DNA from 4 places in the Streptomyces sp. NPDC053367 genome. Region 1 is predicted to be linked to each of the others. Evidence: riboswitches for the same ligand, from Rfam matches in the RefSeq annotation. Region 1 holds a riboswitch; each other region holds the start of a gene.
What was found. A riboswitch is a leader RNA that binds a small molecule or an ion and turns the genes downstream of it on or off. The one in region 1 is predicted to bind cobalamin.
Positions count from the first base shown of each region.

Region 2: linked by a shared signal. The riboswitch ahead of ACIGXJ_RS02760 (prenyltransferase/squalene oxidase repeat-containing protein) and the one ahead of ACIGXJ_RS00305 (cobalamin biosynthesis protein) in region 1 are both predicted to bind cobalamin.
Region 3: linked by a shared signal. The riboswitch ahead of ACIGXJ_RS06870 (energy-coupling factor ABC transporter permease) and the one ahead of ACIGXJ_RS00305 (cobalamin biosynthesis protein) in region 1 are both predicted to bind cobalamin.
Region 4: linked by a shared signal. The riboswitch ahead of ACIGXJ_RS16300 (ribonucleoside-diphosphate reductase subunit alpha) and the one ahead of ACIGXJ_RS00305 (cobalamin biosynthesis protein) in region 1 are both predicted to bind cobalamin.

Region 1 is NZ_JBITYN010000001.1:54,195-59,038, reverse strand. It holds gene ACIGXJ_RS00310 (cobyric acid synthase) at 1-1,239, opposite strand, end outside; gene ACIGXJ_RS00305 (cobalamin biosynthesis protein) at 1,236-2,180, opposite strand; cobalamin riboswitch at 2,281-2,423, opposite strand; gene ACIGXJ_RS00300 (hypothetical protein) at 2,675-2,896, opposite strand; gene ACIGXJ_RS00295 (anion permease) at 2,928-4,178, opposite strand; gene ACIGXJ_RS00290 (class II aldolase/adducin family protein) at 4,373-4,844, shown strand, end outside.
Region 2 is NZ_JBITYN010000001.1:600,291-605,134, reverse strand. It holds gene ACIGXJ_RS02775 (ABC transporter ATP-binding protein) at 1-31, opposite strand, end outside; gene ACIGXJ_RS02770 (energy-coupling factor transporter transmembrane component T) at 28-1,122, opposite strand; gene ACIGXJ_RS02765 (SCO2322 family protein) at 1,115-1,741, opposite strand; gene ACIGXJ_RS02760 (prenyltransferase/squalene oxidase repeat-containing protein) at 1,738-2,985, opposite strand; cobalamin riboswitch at 3,071-3,212, opposite strand; gene ACIGXJ_RS02755 (aminoglycoside phosphotransferase family protein) at 3,302-3,922, shown strand; TPP riboswitch at 3,998-4,174, shown strand; gene ACIGXJ_RS02750 (TetR family transcriptional regulator) at 4,221-4,844, opposite strand.
Region 3 is NZ_JBITYN010000002.1:88,176-93,019, reverse strand. It holds gene ACIGXJ_RS06880 (proline racemase family protein) at 1-961, shown strand, start outside; gene ACIGXJ_RS06875 (GntR family transcriptional regulator) at 1,052-1,792, shown strand; cobalamin riboswitch at 2,053-2,240, shown strand; gene ACIGXJ_RS06870 (energy-coupling factor ABC transporter permease) at 2,270-2,959, shown strand; gene ACIGXJ_RS06865 (energy-coupling factor ABC transporter substrate-binding protein) at 2,956-3,360, shown strand; gene cbiQ (cobalt ECF transporter T component CbiQ) at 3,367-4,116, shown strand; gene ACIGXJ_RS06855 (energy-coupling factor ABC transporter ATP-binding protein) at 4,113-4,844, shown strand, end outside.
Region 4 is NZ_JBITYN010000005.1:194,699-199,542, reverse strand. It holds gene ACIGXJ_RS16300 (ribonucleoside-diphosphate reductase subunit alpha) at 1-1,561, opposite strand, end outside; cobalamin riboswitch at 1,683-1,839, opposite strand; partial or broken gene ACIGXJ_RS16295 (GNAT family N-acetyltransferase) at 1,864-2,391, opposite strand; gene ACIGXJ_RS16290 (NACHT domain-containing protein) at 2,518-4,844, shown strand, end outside.

The DNA of each region.
Region 1 (4,844 bases):
GCCCGACAGGACGGTGGCCACGCCGTGGTGGATCTCGTACCCCTCGACGGGTTCGCCGAGTGCCTCGCCGGCCGGCCGGGTGAGGGTCTTCTCGCGGGCGAACCGCACCCGCACGGGCAGGATGCCGAGCCCGTCCACCTGGCCGCGGCGGCTCTCGACCTCGTCCTCGATGTGCTCGCCGAGGATCTGGAACCCGCCGCAGACGCCGAGGACCGGCCGCCCCTCGGCCGCCCGGCGCACGAGGGCGTCAGCGAGGCCCCGCTCGCGCAGCCACTCCAGCGCCCGCACGGTCCCCCGGGTGCCCGGCACCACCACGAGGTCCGCGTCGGCCAGTTCCTCCGGCCGGTCCACGAACCGCACGACCACGCCCGGTTCGGCGGCGAGGGCGTCGACGTCCGTGAAGTTGGACATCAGCGGGACCGCGCACACGGCGACGCGCAGCACGTCCTCGCCGACGGGCGGCGCCACGTTCGACTCGCGGACGGTGCCCCGCAGCGACACCCGCAGCCCGTCCTCCTCGTCGATGCCGAGACCGTGCCGGAAGGGCAGCACACCGTACGTGCGCCGCCCGGTGAGGTCCTGGAGCATGTCCAGCCCCGGCTCCAGCAGCGAGACGTCCCCGCGGAACTTGTTCACGAGGAACCCGGCGACCAGCTCCTGGTCCTCGCGCGAGAGCAGCGCCACCGTCCCGAAGAAGGACGCGAAGACGCCCCCGCGGTCGATGTCGCCGACGACGAGGACGGGGAGCCCGGCGTTGCGGGCGATCCCCATGTTCACGATGTCGGTCCGTCTGAGGTTGATCTCGGCCGGACTGCCCGCCCCCTCGCAGATCACCGCGTCATACGTGCCCCGCAACTCGGCCAGACAGTCCAGCACGGTGCCGAGCAACTGCTGCTGCCGCCCGCCGTGGTAGCCCCGCGCGCTCAGCTCGCCGACCGGCTTGCCGAGCAGCACGACCTGGCTGCTCTGCTCGCCACCGGGCTTGAGCAGCACGGGGTTCATCAGCGCGGTCGGCTCGACGCGGCAGGCCTGCGCCTGCATGGCCTGCGCCCGCCCGATCTCGGCGCCCTCGCGCGTCACGAACGAGTTCAGGGACATGTTCTGCGCCTTGAAGGGCGCGACCTTGACCCCCTGCCGCACCAGCCACCGGCAGATACCGGCCGTGACGACGCTCTTGCCCGCGTCGGAGGTGGTGCCGGCGACGAGGAGACCCCCGCCCGTGTTCTTCCCCCCGCTCATCTCTTCCGCCCCTTCGCGACCAGGCGCCCGGCGACTCCCACGCCGAGCGCGAGCCAGCCGACCCGGCGCGAGAGCCGTACCGCCCGGTCGATGTCGGTGACGGCGACGGCGCGGCCCGTCGCCCCGTTCAGTACGGGCCGGTGCTCGACCCGGCCGCCGTAGGACAGCGTGCCGCCGAGCCGCACCCCGAGGGCGCCCGCGAAGGAGGCCTCCACGGGACCGGCGTTGGGGCTCGGGTGCTGCGCCGCGTCGGCCCGCCAGGCGCGCACGGCGCCGCGCGGGTCGGGTCCTGCGGCCGCGGCGAGTACGGCGGTCAGCCGGGCGCCCGGCCAGCCGGCGAGGTCGTCGAGGCGGGCCGAGGCCCATCCGAAGCGGCGGTAGCGGGGCGACTTGTGCCCCACCATCGCGTCGAGGGTGTTCACGGCCCGGAACCCGAGCAGCCCTGGCACCCCGCCGACGGCACCCCACACCAGGGCGCCGACGACCGCGTCGGAGGTGTTCTCGGCGACCGACTCCACGACGGCCCGGGCGATCCCGTCGGCGTCCAGGGCCTGCGGGTCACGTCCGCACAGGTGCGGCAGCCGGGCCCGGGCGGCCTCCACGTCACCGGCCTGAAGCGCCCGGCCGATGGCCCGGGCCTCGCGCGCCAGCGAAGTCCCGCCGACGACGGCCCAGGTGGCGGCGGCGGTCAGCGCGACGGATGCGGCCGGGGAGCGGCGTACGGCACGGGTGGCCGCGGCGCCCAGGGCGACCGTGCCGCCCACGCACACGGCCGTGTGCAGGGCACCCAGGCCGCGGTGGTCGCGCCACAGCTTGCGTTCGACGGCGCCGGCGGCGCGGCCGAACGCGGCGACCGGGTGCCCGCGGCGCGGATCACCGAGCAGGAGGTCACCGAGGAGGCCGGCGGCGGCGCCGTACGCGAACACGCGATCGGCACGCATGGGGCTCAGCCGGCCGTGCAGGCGGGCAGGGCAGGGGTGGTGAACCGTGTTCGGCAGCCGCGCATGGCGATATGTCCTCACTCAGGGTGTCCGCGCCCTGGTTCGACGAGACCGGCGGTGAGAGTTCCTGGCTTCCGGGGATGGCTACCCCGGTGACAGTGGCGGGACCGCGCCGGATTCGCACCGGCTTCCTCTCCTGCCGCCGTAGATGGCTCCGGCAGTCCACCACGGCCCGCGAACACCCGTCAACTCGCTGTTGACCTGCGAGGCTGGAGTGTGCCGAGGCCCACACCGGGACCACGCGGGGCCGCCCGCGGAGACCGGCTCGGGCGGAAATGCGCCGTGCCGGACGGCAGTCCGGTAAACCCCGCTCGTGACGTTCCGTCAGCACCCGCGCCAGGTCGAAAGGCGGCCCTCGTGCGCGAGGGGGCCGTCACGGACTCTCCTCGTCCGTGACGGCCCCCTCGCCAGGGCCTGGCGTCAGACGCCGGGCCTCACGCCATGATCAGGTAGATGCCGTACGCCACCGCCGCCGCGCAGGCGGCGAAGCAGGCGTAGGCGCCGGTGACGGCGAGGGCGGCGGAGCCGCCCTGGGACGCGGCCCGCTCCTGGCGGGACAGGCCGACGACACCGAGGGTGAACAGGCCCACGAGGGCCACCGTGACCACGAGGCTGACGCCGAAGACGGAGCCGAGGGCCGCCCAGTCGATCTTCATGCTGCTGATTCCTTAGACGCGAGGTGGGGGGTCAGACCGCGGCCTTGGGGGCGGCCGGGTCGGCGCTCGTCGGGGCGTGAATGGTGGCCGAGAGCTCCTCGGCCATGGCGGTCGTCGGCGGCGGGGTGACGGCGGCCATCGCGGTGGTGATCACGCCGGCCGGCTCCGCGTCGTCGGTGCCGTCGGTGTCGTTGACGTTGGTGTGGTCGACGACCTCGCGGCGCGAGAGCTTCCAGATCGCGGCGCTGGAGGCCACCAGGAAGACGGCCACGAGCGCGGTGCCCCAGTCGCCGAAGCCGGTGACGTACTCGGCGAGCGCGCCGACCAGCGCGGCGGCCGGCAGGGTCAGACCCCACGCCACGAACATCCGGGTGGCCGTGGACCAGCGGACCACGCCGCCCTTGCGGCCGAGGCCGGCGCCCATCACGGAGCCGGACACCGAGTGCGTGGTGGAGAGCGAGAAGCCCAGGTGGGAGGAGGCCAGGATGACCGTCGCGGCGGAGGTCTGGGCGGCGAAGCCCTGCTGCGGCTGGAGGTCGGTCAGGCCCTTGCCCATGGTGCGGATGATGCGCCAGCCGCCCAGGTAGGTGCCGAGCGCGATAGCCAGACCCGCGGACAGGATGACCCACATGGGCGGGTCGGAGTCGGGGGCGAGGGAGCCGCCGGCGACCAGGGCGAGGGTGATGATGCCCATCGTCTTCTGGGCGTCGTTGGTGCCGTGGGCCAGCGAGACCAGGCCGGCGGACGCGATCTGCCCGGCGCGGTAGCCCTTCGCCGCGGCCTTGCCGTCGGCCTTCTTGCCCAGGGAGTAGCTCAGCCGCGTGGCGAACATCGCCGCGACTCCCGCGACCAGCGGGGCCGCGATCGCCGGGAGCAGCACCTTGGTCACCAGTACGTCGCCGTGCACCGCGCCGAGGCCGGCCGAGGCGACGGTCGCACCGATCAGGCCGCCCATCAGGGCGTGCGAGGAGGAGGACGGCAGACCGACGAGCCACGTCAGCAGGTTCCAGAGGATCGCGCCGACCAGGGCGGCGAAGATGACCTCGGGACGGATGCCTGATTCGTCGACCAGACCCTTGGAGATCGTGTTGGCGACCTCGACGGAGAGGAAAGCACCCACAAGGTTCAGGGCGGCGGACATGGCCACCGCGACCTTGGGCTTGAGCGCACCGGTCGAGATGGTCGTGGCCATCGCGTTGGCGGTGTCGTGAAAACCGTTCGTGAAATCGAACGCGAGTGCGGTCACCACCACAATCGCGAGGATCAGTGAGAGGTTTTCCATTTACCCAGGCAATCGTTCGAAGGTCATTGGCTTGTCGAACGTAGGTAACCCAGGTGAACGCGAGGTGAACTGGGCAGGGCATCGGAGTGTCGGAAAGAGGGGTTCCGGGCTACGTCGCACCCCCTCCGCCCGGTCGGCCCTTGTGCCCCAAGGGCCCCGTTGAAGAGACCAGGGTCACCCGGCAGGATCACGGCATGTCCGAGCATCCTCACGACCGGGGCGACGGGACGGCCGCCGCCTGGGCCGACCTGGTGGCCACCGCCCGTCGCACCGTGGCCGACGGCCTCGTCGTCGGCACCTCCGGAAACGTCTCCGTCCGCGTCGGCGACACCGTCCTGGTCACGCCGTCCGGCGTGCCCTACGACCGCCTCACCCCGGACGACCTCACCGGCGTCGACCTCACCGGCCGCCAGGTCCTCGGCACCCTGGTGCCCACCAGCGAGCTGCCCATGCACCTCGCCGTCTACCGCACCACCGGCGCCCGCGCGATCGTCCACACCCACGCCGTCCACGCCACGGCCGTCTCCACCCTCGTCCCCGAGCTGCCGCTGATCCACTACATCACCGCGGCCCTCGGCGGCCCCGTCCGCGTCGCCCCCTACGCCGCCTACGGCACCGACGAGCTCGCCGGGCACATGCTCCGGGCCCTCGCCGGCCGCACCGCCT
Region 2 (4,844 bases), 550 kb from region 1:
ACGTGATGAACACATTCTCGAAACGGATCACGACGGCTCCTCCTCACCGGACCTGAGGGATTTCGGGGGCGGGGTGACCAGCACCGGCAGCAGGCCGAGCAGACAGGCCGCGCCCGGCCACAGCGGCAGCTCCGGCGCCACCAGCGGGACCACGCCGGGCCTCAGCGCCCCGGGATCGCGGCTCGCCGCCAGCGTCAGCAGCGCGGCGACCCCCGCGCCCGAGGCCGCCACCAGCCAGGCCCGTACGTCCCAGCGGTCCGGGCGGTAGCGGGTGCGCGGAGTGCGGCGGCCGCCCAGCCACAGCCCGGCGACCGCCGCCGCGAGCCCGGCCAGCAGCACCGGCAGCCCGTAGACGCCGCCCGCGGCGGTCAGCAGCCCGTACGTCCCCGCGCACACCCCCAGCAGGCCCGCCACGGTGAGCGCGGCCGTCGTACGGCGTACCGCGGCGGGCACCTGGACCGTACGGCCGTACCCGCGTGAGTCCATCGCCGCGGCGAGCGCGACGGAACGCTCCAACGCGCCCTCCAGGACGGGCAGTCCGACGTGCAGCAGACCGCGCACGCCCCGGTCCGGGCGGCCGCGCAGGCGGCGGGCGGCGCGCAGCCGCCGCACGTCCGTGATCAGATGCGGGGCGAAGGTGAGGGCGACGACCACGGCCACGCCCGTCTCGTACAGCGCGCCCGGCAGGGCCTTCAGCAGCCGCGACGGGTTGGCGAGGGCGTTCGCGGCGCCGACGCAGACGAGCAGCGCGGCCAGCCGCAGGGCGTCGTAGAAGGCGAACACCAGGCCCTCGACCGTCACCCGGCCACCCAGGCGGATGCCCTGCGCCCAGTCGGGCAGCGGCACTTCGGGCAGGGTCAGCAGGACGTGCGTGCCGGGGATCGGCGAGCCGAGGAAGAACGCGAACAGCAGCCGGACGGCCAGCACCACGAGGCCCAGCCGGACGAAGGCGCCGTAGGAGCGGGCCCAGGGGGCGTCGGGGCGGCGCACCGCGACGACGTAACCGGAGACGGCGACGAGCAGGCCGAGCAGCAGCGGGTTGGTGGTGCGGGTGGCCGCGGTGCCCAGACCGAGGGCCCACAGCCACCACGCACCGGGGTGCAGCGGCGTGCCGTCACGCACGGCGGCGTGCCTGCCGGATCCCGGCCGCGCCCAGCAGCACGATCACGGCGACGCCGCCGATCAGACCGAGGGAGGGGCCGTCGTCGGTGTCCTTCCTCGCCCGGGTGGGCTCGGTGTCCCGTGACACCTGCTCGCCGCAGCCCTGCTCCGGGTAGCCCGAGATGGCGCACAGCAGGGCGTTGGTGTCGTAGCGCAGGGGTTTCGCCACGGCCGCCAGGGCCTCGGCGGTCGTCGCGTCCGGGGAGACACGGGCGCACGCCGTACGGGCCCGCGGCGGGGCCTCGCCCGAGGGGGCGTCGGCGGGTGTCCCGAAGTCGAGGACCAGGGCGACGCGTTTCGTGCCCTGCCGCGCCGGGGTGCCGGCGCAGATCGCCGTGAAGTCGGCGCTGCCGCGCGGCTGGTCGGCGTCCTGGGAGTCCTCGCTGACCGCGAACCGGAAGCCCTGCACGTCCCCGTCGGACGGGCGGGCCGTGGCCGGGCCCTGGGTGGCGTAGACCCAGCGGGCACCGTCGCGGTCCCAGAAGGACCAGTAGCGGTAGCCGGCGGCGTGGGCGGAGGCCGTGGCCGCGCCCGTGAGCAGGAGCGCGGCCAGGAAGGGGAGCAGGAGGCGGCGCGTCATGCGCGGGGCTTCCTGCGGCCGCTGATCAGGAAGCCGATGCCGATACCGCCGACGAGACCGACGCCGACGATCCACCAGACGCTGACGCCGTCGTCGTCGCCGTCCTCGGCGGACTCGTCGGTCGCCTTGCCGGTCGCCTTGTCGGTCGTCTTCCCGGTGGCCTCGTCCACGGCGTCCGGGGCGGGCCCGGTGGCGTTGAGGAGGGCGAGGAGGTCCTCGCCGCCGAACTCGTGCGGGTCGATGCCGCCGGCCTGGGCGGCGAACACGAGCTGCGCGTAGGCGGCCGGGCCGGACTGCTCCGCCCACTTCAGGGCGTTCGCCTCCAGCCAGTGTGCCGAGGCGGTGGCCTGCTCGCCGAAGCCGGCCGCGGCGAGGGCGACGACCGCGTCGGCGGTGTTGCCGTAGTCGGGCTGGTTCTCGGCGCCGGGCATCGCGGACATCAGGTGCTTGTCCTCGGCCATGGCCTTGGCGAGGTAGGCGGCGCCGTTGTGGGCCGCCTGCTCCGGGTCGGTGGGCTTCTCGCAGGAGGTGGCGACGTTGTCGCCGGCGGCGTTGTGCCCGGCGAGGGGCTCGCCGTAGGCGCCGATCACGGCCGCGGCTGTCGCGTCGGCGTTGGCGGCCAGGGCGCCCTTCTTGTCGGGCTGGTAGGCGAAGGCGCCCGCGTCCTTGCCGGTGCACGGCAGGGCGAGCTTCAGGAGGGCGTCGTAGGGGGACTTGCCGGCCTTGGCGACCTCGCCGGGCTGCTGACCGGCGGCGGCGAGGGCGCCCACGACGACGGAGGTGGAGTTGGCGTCGCTGGGGCTGCCCGGGGTGTAGCCCCAGCCGCCGTCCTGGTTCTGCACCGACTTCAGCCAGGCCACCGCCTTGCGCGGCACGTCCTCGTGGCCGCCGGTCGCGGCGAGGGCCTGCACGGCGACGGCCGTGCTGTTGGTGTCGACCATCGTCCTGGCGTCACAGGGTCGGGCCGGGTCGGGGCGGAAGGCGGCGAACGCGCCGTTCGCGCAGCTCTGCCCGGCCAGCCAGTCGACGGCCTCGTCCGCCGGGTCCACGCCCTGCTCGGTCTGCGCGAGCAGCGTCAGCGACTGCCGCCATACACCGTCGTACGTCGGGTCGCCGGTGCCGTACAGACCGTCGGGCAGCCGCACGGACGGCGAGGGCGAGGGGCCGGCGGCGAAGGCGGGCGCGGCGCCGCCGAGTACGGCGACGACGGCGGCCAGGGCCGCGGCGCTGCGGCGGACGTTCATGCGGGTGCCTCTCCCCTAGGGGGAACCGGGCAGCGCGGGACGACCCCGGGCGGCTCGGCTCCGTAGACCTCGACGGTGCGTGAGCCGTTTCACGTGGCCGACAGGGCGATCCGGCTCACCGGGCGGTGTCCAGCCAGGCATACGGTTGCGGGTCAGCGCCGGAATTGCACCGGCTTCCCCCTGTACGGGTGTGATGACGACGCCGCCACTGTACCGGCCCGTACGGGGCGGGCCGAGGCCAGCCCGCAGGCCCGGATACGGTCGGGCCGCGCCGGCACCTCCGGGGAGACTGCCGGGCTCCGGCCGCAGCGCCGACGTGTACGAGATCGACGCGGAACGGGTGCTGCGGCGCGACCGCGCAGGGTGGGGCGACGCGCTCGCCGAGGGCGCCGTGATGGAGTACGTCCGCGGCCACGGCTGCCCGGTGCCGCGGGTGTGCCTGGCCGACTCCTCCCGCACGGACCCGGTGATGCGGCGGCCGGCGGGTCCGACGACGCTCCGGGCCTGCGCGGCGGGCGACCTGGCGCCGGGCGAGGCGGGGGCCGTGCTCGCGCACCTGCTGCGCGCGCTGCACGCCCTGCCGGGCCGCCGCCCCGGCACCCGCGTCCTCCACCTCGGCCTCCACCCGGACTACGTCGTCCTGACCCCCCGGCGGACCGCAGGTCGTCGACTGGTCGAACACCGAGGGCGGCGAACCCGGGCTGGACTGGGGGATGTCCGCGGTGATCCTCGCCCAGGCCGCGGTGACCGGCCCCGAGTTGGCCGCCCCGGCCCGCGCGATGCTGTCCGCCTGTCCGCCCTGCTGTCCGGCGACCCCGGCCTGACCGGGCCCGGACTCCGCCAGGCCCCGCGCCGCCGGGCGGCCAACCCGACGCTGGGCCCGGCCGAGGTGGCGGCCCTGGGGGAGGCGGAGCGACTGATCCGGTCGCTGACGTAAAAAGTCGCTGCCGTAAAAATCTTGCCCCCAGGGGGTTCCATCCTGTTCTGGGCGTTTTATTCTGGAATCAGCCTACGAGGCGAGTGAGGGAGTCCGAACCGGAGTAGCCGACTTCGGCGGAAAGCAACGCTTTCGCCGGTGCCGACGTCGACGGTCCGGGCTGAGAGGCCGCAGAGCAGCAGTCGGGCTCGACGGTGACCCCCAGAACCTGATCCGGGTCATACCGGCGAAGGGAACCCGTCTCGTAGGTCTTCTTCGTGTCGTAGGTCTTCTTCGTGCCCAGCCGCCCTCTACGTGCTCACACGTCGTCGATCAGGCGGCACGCCGTCTCGATGTCGATGCGGACCTGGGCGATGGAGGCCCGGCCGGACAGCCAGGTGATCAGCGCCGAGTGCCAGGTGTGCTCGATGACGCGGACGGCGGAGAGCTGGGCCGGGCTCGGGGACTCCAGCCCCATCGCGTCGAGGATGATCGCCGTCGTCTGGCGGGAGACCTGGTCCACCTCGGGGGACACGCTGCGGTCGGCGAAGGTCAGGGCGCGGACCATCGCGTCGGCGAGATGGGGCTCGCGCTGGAGGCCGCGGAAGGCGCGCATCAGGGTCTCGGCGACGCGCTCGGCGGCCGTGTCGCCGGCCGGCGGCTTCTTCCTGAGCGTGGTGTGCATGTGCTCCAGCTGGTCCTGCATCGTGGCGACCAGCAGATGCACCTTGGACGGGAAGTAGCGGTACAGCGTCCCCAGCGCGACCTGGGACGACTCGGCCACCTCCCGCATCTGCACCGCGTCGAAACCGCCCCTGCTCGCCAGCTGCGCGGTCGCGTGCAGGATGCGGCGCCGGCGCGCCTGCTGCCGTTCGGTCAGCGGCGCGGACGCCGGTCGTACGTCACTGGCCTCGACCTTGGCCGGCTTGGCTTCCGCAGGCAT
Region 3 (4,844 bases), on a different contig from region 1:
GGGCATGCCCACCCGGGTCGTCACCGGCGGTGTCGGGGTGGTGCCCGGTGCCACCATGGCCGAGCGGCGCCGCCACTTCGCCGAGCACCTGGACCATCTGCGCACCCTGCTGATGTACGAGCCGCGCGGGCACGCCGCGATGAGCGGGGCGATCCTGCAGCCGCCGACCCGGCCGGACGCCGACTACGGAGTGCTGTACATCGAGGTCTCCGGGCTGCTGCCGATGTGCGGGCACGGCACCATCGGGGTGGCGACCGTGCTGGTGGAGACCGGCATGGTGCAGGTCACCGAGCCCGTCACCACCGTACGGCTGGACACTCCGGCGGGACTGGTCAGCGTGGACGTGACCGTCGAGGACGGGGCCGCGAAGTCGGTCACGCTCACCAACGTGCCGTCCTTCTGCGTCGCGCTCGACCGCAAGGTGGAGGTGCCCGGGTACGGGCCGGTGCGCTACGACCTCGCGTACGGCGGGAACTTCTACGTGTTCGTCGAACTGGACGCGCTGGGGCTGCCGTTCGACCGGACCCGCAAGGAGGACCTGCTGGCCGCGGGGCTGGCGGTCATGGAGGCGGTGAACGCGTCGCCGGACCGGCCCGTGCATCCGGCGCAGCCGGAGATCGCCGGGGTCAAGCACGTGTATCTCGCGGCCCCCGGCTCCGACGCGCGGCACTCCCGGCACGCGATGGCCATCCACCCGGGCTGGTTCGACCGTTCGCCCTGCGGCACGGGGACGTCGGCGCGGATGGCGCAGTTGCACGCGCGCGGGGAGCTGCCGCTGCACCAGGACTTCGTCAACGAGTCGTTCATCGGCACCCGGTTCACCGGGCGTCTGGTGGAGGAGACGGAGGTGGGCGGGGTGCCGGCGGTGGTGCCGCGGATCACGGGGCGGGCCTGGATCACGGGGACGGCGCAGTACTTCCTCGACCCGGACGACCCGTTCCCCGCGGGGTTCCTGCTGTGAGGCCCCGGCCGGCCGCAACTGCCGCACAAGGGCCGCGAAAACAACGTGACATTGTACTCTGGTGATCCGCAGCGGCACGAAGGGAACACCATGGGGCACCTCCAACGCAACCTCGCCACCACCCGCGAGCGGCTGCGCGACCAGGTCGCCCACGCGCTGCGTGCCGCGCTGATCTCCGGTGAACTCAAGCCCGGGCAGGTCTACTCGGCGCCCGGGCTCGCGGAGGACTTCGGCATCTCCGCGACGCCCGTGCGCGAGGCCATGCTCGACCTCGCCCGCGAGGGGCTGGTCGAACCGGTGCGCAACAAGGGGTTCCGGGTCACCGAGGTCGACGAGCGCGACCTCGACCAGTACAGCGAGATCCGTATGCTCATCGAGGTCCCGACGGTCGGCCGGATCACCCGCAGTGCCTCCCGCGAGGAGCTCGAGGCGCTGCGGCCCGTCGCCGAGCAGATCGTCGCCGCGGCCCGCGCGCACGACCTGATCGGCTACCTGGAGGCCGACCGGCGGTTCCACCTCTCGCTTCTCGCGCTCGCCGGCAACGACCGGCTCGTCGAGACCGTCGGGGACCTGCGCAAGCGGTCCCGGCTGTACGGGCTCACCGCGCTGGACGAGAGCGACCGGCTGATCCCGTCGGCCGAGGAGCACATCGAGCTGCTCGACCTGATGGCGGCCGGGGACGCGGAGGGTGCCGAGCGCTGCATGAGCCGCCACCTCGGCCATGTGCGCTCGCTGTGGGCGGAGGGCGGGCAGAAGCCCCTCGCAGCGCAGCAGACCCGGGCGCGGAAGACCGCCGGGACGGCGGGGCGTGACCTGGGGGCCGTGTCCTGAGGAATCAGGGCTGAGGGCCGGGGGCCGGGCGCGCCGCGTGCCCTCCCGCTGGAGCCGTCCCCTCGCGTCGGTCCCGCCCGGACCGTCCGAGGGCCCGGGCAGCGCCACCCGACGCACCCCGGGGAGCGCCGGCGCGCAGTGACGATGATCACGAGGCGTCCCCGGCGGGATGCGCCGGGGCGCAGAGGTGGCGCGGCGGAGGCCCGCCGGAGGCGTTGTGCGCCCCCCGGGGGCCGCTTGTCACCGTCGCGGTCAGGGCACTAGTGTCACCACGCCTTGGTGAACGGGAAATCCGGTGCGAAACCGGTGCGGCCCTCGCCACTGTGATCGGGAAGTCCGGCTCCGGCCCTCACGGGCAGCCACTGGGTCCGTCCGCGGACCCGGGAAGGCGGAGTTCGGGCGGTGGTACCCGTCAGCCAGGAGACCGGCCAAGGCGTGTCAACCATCCACGAGGTGCTGGAGAGGGTCTGCCGGGCCATGCACATAGCCGAGGGTTTTCTTCCTCCGGCGCACGCGATCGCCTGGGGCGTCGCGTCCGCGCCCTTCGTCGTCCACGGAGTGCGCTCACTCACCCGTGAGGTCAGGGAGCACCCGGAGAGCACCCTGCTCCTCGGCGCCTCCGGAGCCTTCACGTTCGTGCTGTCCGCCCTCAAGCTGCCTTCGGTGACCGGGAGTTGCTCCCACCCCACCGGGACCGGGCTGGGCGCCATCCTGTTCCGGCCGCCGATCATGACCGTCCTGGGCACCATCACCCTGCTGTTCCAGGCCCTGTTGCTGGCGCACGGCGGCCTGACCACGCTCGGCGCCAACGCCTTCTCCATGGCGATCGCGGGCCCCTGGGTCGGATACGGCGTCTACCGGCTGCTGCGCCGCTACGACGTGCCGCTGATGGTCGCCGTGTTCTTCGGGGCGTTCCTGGCCGACCTGTCCACGTACTGCGTGACCAGCGTGCAGCTGGCGCTCGCCTTCCCCGACCCGGGCAGCGGGTTCCTGGGCGCGCTCGGCAAGTTCGGCTCCATCTTCGCCGTGACGCAGATCCCGCTCGCGGTCAGCGAGGGCCTGCTGACCGTGCTGGTGATGCGGTTGCTCGCCCAGTCCAGCAAGGGCGAACTGACCCGGCTCGGCGTGCTGGTGGACGACCGCGAGGACGAGGCGGTGGCCCGGTGAAGCGCGGCACGAAGATCAACCTGCTGCTGCTCGCGCTCGTCGCCGCCCTCGCGGTGCTGCCGCTCGCCCTGGGCCTCGGCGACCACAAGGAGCAGCCGTTCACCGGCTCCGACGGCGAGGCGGAGACGGCCGTCACCGAACTCGACCCCGGCTACGAGCCCTGGTTCTCGCCGCTGTACGAGCCGCCGTCCGGGGAGATCGAGTCGGCGCTGTTCTCCCTCCAGGCGGCCCTCGGCGCGGGGGTCCTCGCGTACTATTTCGGGCTGCGCCGCGGCCGCAGACAGGGCGAGGAGCGTGCGCGGGCGCGGGCGCGGCTGGAGGACCCGAAGGATCGGTCCGAGGGGGAATCCGGCGAGGACACCCCCGCCGCGGACAGCCGCTCGGGCGCCGGGCAGGGCTGAGCACGCGTGCTGCCCATCGACGTGGCGGCGCACAGCAGCCGCTGGCGCCACCGCCACCCCGTGGACAAGGCCGTGCTCGGTCTGGGCCTGACCGTGCTGGCGATCTCCCTGCCGCCGTGGCCCGGCGCGGCCCTGGTGCTGGTCACGGCCCTCGTCGTGCTGCTGGGGCCGGCGGGTGTGCCCGGCCTCAGGCTGTGGCGTGCGTACCGGGTGCCGCTCGGCTTCTGCGCGAGCGGCGCGGTGACGCTGCTGGTGCAGGTCGGCGGGCCGGACGGCTGGATCACGCTCGCCGACGGGGGCGCCGTACGGGCCGGGGAGCTGATGCTGCGGACCTCGGCGGCCTCGCTCGGTGTGCTGCTGTTCGCTTTCACCACGCCCATGTCGGATCTGCTGCCGCGCCTGGTGCGGGCCGGCGTGCCGGCGCCCGTCGTGGACGTGGCGATGGTGACGTACCGGATGAGCTTCCTGCTCCTGGACTCCGTACGGCGGATCCGTGAGGCGCAGGCGGCGCGGCTCGGGCACACCACCCGGGCCGCCACCTGGCGTTCGCTGGCCGGGCTCGGCGCGACCGCGTTCGTGCGCTCCTTCGACCGGGCGGCCCGGCTGCAGTCGGGGCTCGCCGGGCGCGGCTACGACGGCACCCTGCGGGTGCTGGTGCCCGAGGCCCGTGTCTCCGTCCCCTTCACGGCCGGCGCCGTCGCGCTGCTGACCGCCGTCACCGTCCTCACCTTCGTCCTGGAAAGGGTCCTGCCGTGAGCGAGGCCGTACGCGACGCCCTGAGCGGGGCCGTCGGCGAGCCCCCCGTCGTCGCCCTGCACGGCGTGTCCTTCGCCTACGAGGACGGCCCCGATGTGCTCGACGGCCTGGACTTCGCGGTGCGCGAGGGCCGGGCGCTGGCGCTGCTGGGCCGCAACGGCACCGGAAAGACGACCCTGATGCGGCTGCTGAGCGGCGGACTGCGGCCGCGTGCGGGGCGGCTCACGGTCGAGGGCGAGCCGGTGTCGTACAGCCGTGACGGGCTGACCCGGCTGCGCACGACGGTCCAGCTGGTGGTGCAGGACCCCGACGACCAGCTCTTCGCCGCGTCCGTCGCGCAGGACGTGTCCTTCGGGCCGCTGAACCTCGGGCTGCCCGACGCCGAGGTGCGGGCGCGGGTGACGGAGGCGCTGGCCGCGCTGGACATCACCGCGCTGGCCGACCGGCCCACGCACCTGCTGTCGTACGGGCAGCGCAAGCGCACCGCGATCGCGGGCGCGGTGGCGATGCGGCCGCGGGTGCTGATCCTCGACGAGCCGACCGCGGGGCTCGACCCGGACGGCCAGGAGCGGCTGCTGAAGACGCTCGACGGGCTGCGCGCGGGCGGCACCACGGTGGTGATGGCCACCCATGACGTGGACCTCGCGCTGCGCTGGGCCGACGACGCGGCGCTGCTCACCCCGGCCGGGGTCCGCACCGGCCCCGTCGCCGCGACGCTGGCCCGCGCC
Region 4 (4,844 bases), on a different contig from region 1:
GGCGCAGTCTGAAGAAGACGTCCTGCAGGCCCATCGCGCCGAGGCCCACCGGGCGCCACTTGGCGTTGGAGCGGCCCGCCTGCTCGGTCGGGTAGAAGTTGATGTCGACGACCCGGTCGAGGAAGGTGACGGCCGTGCGGACGGTGGCGTCCAGCCGCTCCCAGTCGATGTCACCGTCGATCACGAACGCCCCCAGGTTCACCGAACCCAGGTTGCACACCGCCGTCTCGCCGTCGTCGGTGACCTCCAGGATCTCCGTGCAGAGGTTGGAGGAGTGGACGACATGGCCGGGCAGCGCCGTCTGGTTGGCGGTCCGGTTGGCGGCGTCCTTGAAGGTCATCCAGCCGTTGCCGGTCTGCGCGAGGGTGCGCATCATACGGCCGTAGAGGTCACGGGCGGGGATGGTCTTCTTCGCGAGGCCCGCTTCCTCGGCCTTGCGGTAGGCGGCGTCGAACTCCTCGCCCCACAGGTCGACCAGCTCGGGCACGTCGGCGGGGGAGAACAGCGACCACTGCTCGTCGGCGTTGACCCGGCGCATGAACTCGTCCGGGATCCAGTGCGCGAGGTTCAGGTTGTGCGTACGGCGGGCGTCCTCGCCGGTGTTGTCGCGCAGCTCCAGGAACTCCTCGATGTCGGAGTGCCAGGTCTCCAGGTACACCGCGGCGGCGCCCTTGCGGCGGCCGCCCTGGTTCACGGCGGCGACCGAGGCGTCGAGGGTCTTCAGGAACGGCACGATGCCGTTGGAGTGGCCGTTGGTGCCGCGGATCAGCGAACCCCGGCTGCGGACACGGGAGTACGACAGACCGATGCCGCCGGCGTGCTTGGACAGGCGGGCGACCTGGTGGTAGCGGTCGTAGATGGAGTCCAGCTCGTCCAGCGGGGAGTCGAGGAGGTAGCAGGACGACATCTGGGGGTGCCGCGTGCCGGAGTTGAACAGCGTGGGGGAGGACGGGAGGTAGTCGAGCCGGCTCATGAGCCCGTAGAGCGCGGCGACTTCGTCGACGGAGCGGACCGTGTCGTCCTCGGCCAGGCCGCAGGCCACACGCAGCAGGAAGTGCTGCGGCGTCTCGACGACCTTGCGGGTGTGCGGGTGCCGCAGGAGGTAGCGGCTGTGCAGGGTGCGCAGGCCGAAGTAGCCGAAGCGGTCGTCGGCCGCCGGGTCGGCCAGCGCGTCCAGCCGCTCGGCGTGCAGTCGTACGAACTCGGCGGTGCGGTCCGCGATGAGACCCTCGCGATGACCGACGGCCACGGACCCGGTGAAGGAGGTGACCCCCTGGGAGGCGGCCTCGGCGGCGATGGAGACCGTCAGCAGCCTGGCGGCCAGCCGGGAGTAGGCCGGGTCCTCGGAGATCAGCCCGGCCGCCGCCTCGGTGGCCAGCTCGCGCAGCTCCGCCTCGTCGGCCCGGGCGGACCGGCCCCGCAGCGCGGCGGCGGCCACCCGGCCGGGGTCGGCGTCGGGCAGGTCGGCGGTCAGCTCGGTCAGGGTCCGCAGCAAGGCCGTTCCCGGAGTGTCCTCGTCGGTCGGGACGGCTGAGGCCGGGTCTGCTGGCGCGATGGTCACGTGGGGGCTCTCCCTCGCTCGGCACGGGGCCCGCGCGAGGGGCATGGCGGCACACGAGCGCACGCGGCGCCGCGTCCACCGGCCCATTCCGCGAGGCCCGGACGTCGGGGCACCCGACCGGTCGGCCGGGGCCACTGTCGGCAGGTCCTCGGACTGACGCCTGTGCACGAACGCGCACAAGGCACACCGTTGCGGGACAGTTCCGGATTCACACCGGATTCCCCTGCGACGACAGCGAGCATGAGCATACATCTAGTGCCGGGTGCGGGTGACACCCCCATATGTTGTGTCGCCGCGTGACTTCAGAGCGTCAACTCGTAGGTGAGCAGAGTGAAGTCGCTGCCCGGGACAGGCCGCCAGCCGCGCTCGGGGCACGCACGAAACCGACGCGTTCGCAGAGGCGGCGGGCCGCGCCCATGGCGGGCTGGGTCGACAGGACGACCGCCGTGCACCCCGCATGGCCCTCGCGCGGGCGGCACAGGCCCGGACGAGGGCCTCGCCGACTCCCCGGCCCCGGGCGGCGTGGGCGACCGCGAGCATGCGGATCTCGGCCTCCCCTGGGCCGGCCGGATGGCCAGAGGACCGGCCGACGGCACGAAGGTGACGCAGCCGAGCGGCTTGTCGCCCACCACCGCGACCAGGACGTCCGCGGCGGCCCGCTTCGCGACGTCCCTGAGCTCGCCGAGCTACCAGTCGCTCCCGCCGAAGGTGAGGAGGCCGTCCTGGCGATACGCCTCGGCGGTGACCTCGCCGGCCACCCCGCACTCCGCGGGGTCCACGGGCCTGATCGGTATGTCCCGGCGCCCTGGTGTGCCCGACGGGCCCGGCACCGCGGCGGCCTTCCCTGGCCTCCCGCGGCCGAGTTGCGCGACCACCCTGGAGTGCTTCCATGGAAATGGGTGTCGACGTCCATGGTGATCCTCCGTCCAGGAACGCTCTTCCGGAGGGAGCACGCAATGACGAGGGTCGTCCGTCACCCTCCCGGCAAAGTGCGGCCCCCCGACGCGCCGATGGCCACGCTGGAGCTGAGACGCGCGGCGAGCAGGATCAGACACGCACTGCTGCGCGACTGGCACGCCCTGACGATCCGGCTCGAGGCCCGCCGCGGCACCACGCGCCCGAGGAAGTGGCGCAGATGGCTGTCCTACACCAACGCGACGCGCGTGGTCTGGCTGATCGCCCTGTTCGCGGTGCTCGCCTGGTGCGCGGAGGGCGTGTACATCCTCGTCTCCCAGCACACCACCGCCTTCGAGACCTGGAACGACAACGACGGCTTCGACACCATCGTCCGCTTCGTCGGCCCCGTCCTCACCGCCTCCATCGCCGCCGCCCTCTTCCTGTTCTGGTGGTACCGCTGGACCAAGCGGCGCTACCTCACCAAGGCCCGTGAGCAGCCGCGCAGACTCGTGCCCACCGCGGGCCCGGACAGCGAGCGGATCGTCGGCCGCGAGCAGATCGCCGAGGTCATCGCGGAACGGCTGCGGGAGCGCGACACACGGCGGCCCTATCTGCTCGTCGGCGGCGTCGGCGTGGGCAAGACCGCCGTCCTGGTACGGCTCACCGAGATGCTCGCCCGGCAGCACGCCGTGCCGGTGCCGATCCGGCTGCGGGACTCTCTCGACGGGGCCGAGCTGAACTTCGAGCAGCTGGCCCGGCGCCGCTTCGCCGAGGAGGCGCCGCACGGCGTGCTGGCCCGCACCAAGACCGACCGGGTCTGGCAGCAGCTGCTCGCCGACGACAAGCTCGTCGTCATCGCCGACGGACTGGAGGAGGCCCTCCTCGACGACGACCTCCAGCAGAACCGGGACAACGTCATCCGCCGGGCCATCGAGCGCGCCCACCGGGAGAAACTGCCCCTGGTCATCGCCTCCCGGCCGCACAGCCCGCTGGAGAGCACCTCCGCCGCGATCGTGGAGCTGGAGCCGCTCAGTGAGGAGGAGGCGCTGCTCTTCGTCGATGCGGACATCCCGGAGACGGACGCGCGGCGGCTGGACTGGATCGTGGAGACGGCCGAGATGACGGAGTCGCCGATCTACCTCCAGATCGCCCGCGAACTGCACCGCCACGGCGCCCTGGAACGCGACCGCCCGCGCAACGACCCCGACCGGCTGGACACCCGCAGCTGGGACCGCAGCATGCTGCGCCTGTGGCTGCTCCAGACCTGGGAGCACACCCTGTGCGAGGGCAGACTGCGTCAGGACGTCGCCCTCTCCCCGCACGAGCGCCGGGACACCGTGGAGGTGGTCTCCGCCCTGGCCTGCCTCGGCCTGCTCCAGGACAAGCTGGAGGTCGGCCTCGCCGAGCTGATCGACCGCAACGCCCACCTCGGCACCGGCCGCCGCGCGCGGGCCCAGGCCGAGCGGATGTGGAACGGGCGGCACAGGTTCGACCGGTACGGCAGCAACGGCAACGTCTTCACCGAGTGGCACCGGCAGCGCATCTGGGACGCGCTGTGCGAGCGGCTCAGCGACGAGAACGCCAGACGGCTGCGCGAGGGGGACGTGAACCAGTGCCGGGCGCTGCTCGCCCGCCTGACCGGCGACGCGATCAGGCTCCGGCTGGTGGAGGGCTTCGAGCGCAAGGTGCGCTTCCCGCACAGCATCATGCAGGCCTACTTCGGCTACCGCGTCCTCAACCACCTCGGCGAGCGCGGCGCCGCCCGGCTGGCCGAGCAGGCGCTGCAGCCGCCCGGCCCCAGCCGTGAGCTGCTCATCGCGCTGGTGCTCCAGTCCCGGCGGCGGGCGGCGGACCTGTCGGTCGAGGGCGGCAGTGTGCGCGCCGAGGCGAAGAAGCGGATGAAGGAACAGGTGCGGCAGGCGCCGGTGACCCCGCGCACCCTCACCCAGCGCCTGTGCGCCGCCGCCGACCGGCGCACCGACGACCCCAAGTCCCTCGACCTGTACGCGGCGGCCCTGGAGATCGAGAGCGTGGAGGACGACCCCGCCCTGCTGAAGGACATCGTCGGCAAGGTCCGCAAGCACTGGAGCGGCATCAGGGGCGACCAGCGCACCCTGGAGGAGGCGAAACGGGCCGTCATCAAACAGCTCGGCGCGGCCCTGCGGGCCACCGGCGACCGGATCGACACCACGCCGCTGTACGAGCGGCTCTTCGAGATCGGCGTCTCGGAACCCTCGTACTCCATCAGGATGTCCGCCGCCCAGGAGTTCGGCGCCGGCGGCAACGCGGCGTTCGCCGTGATCCGCAGCCGGGTCGGCCTGCGGAGCGACCCCGTCCAGGAGTACGCCGCGCGGGTCGCCGGGCTGAAGGCGCGCAAGCGTCAGGA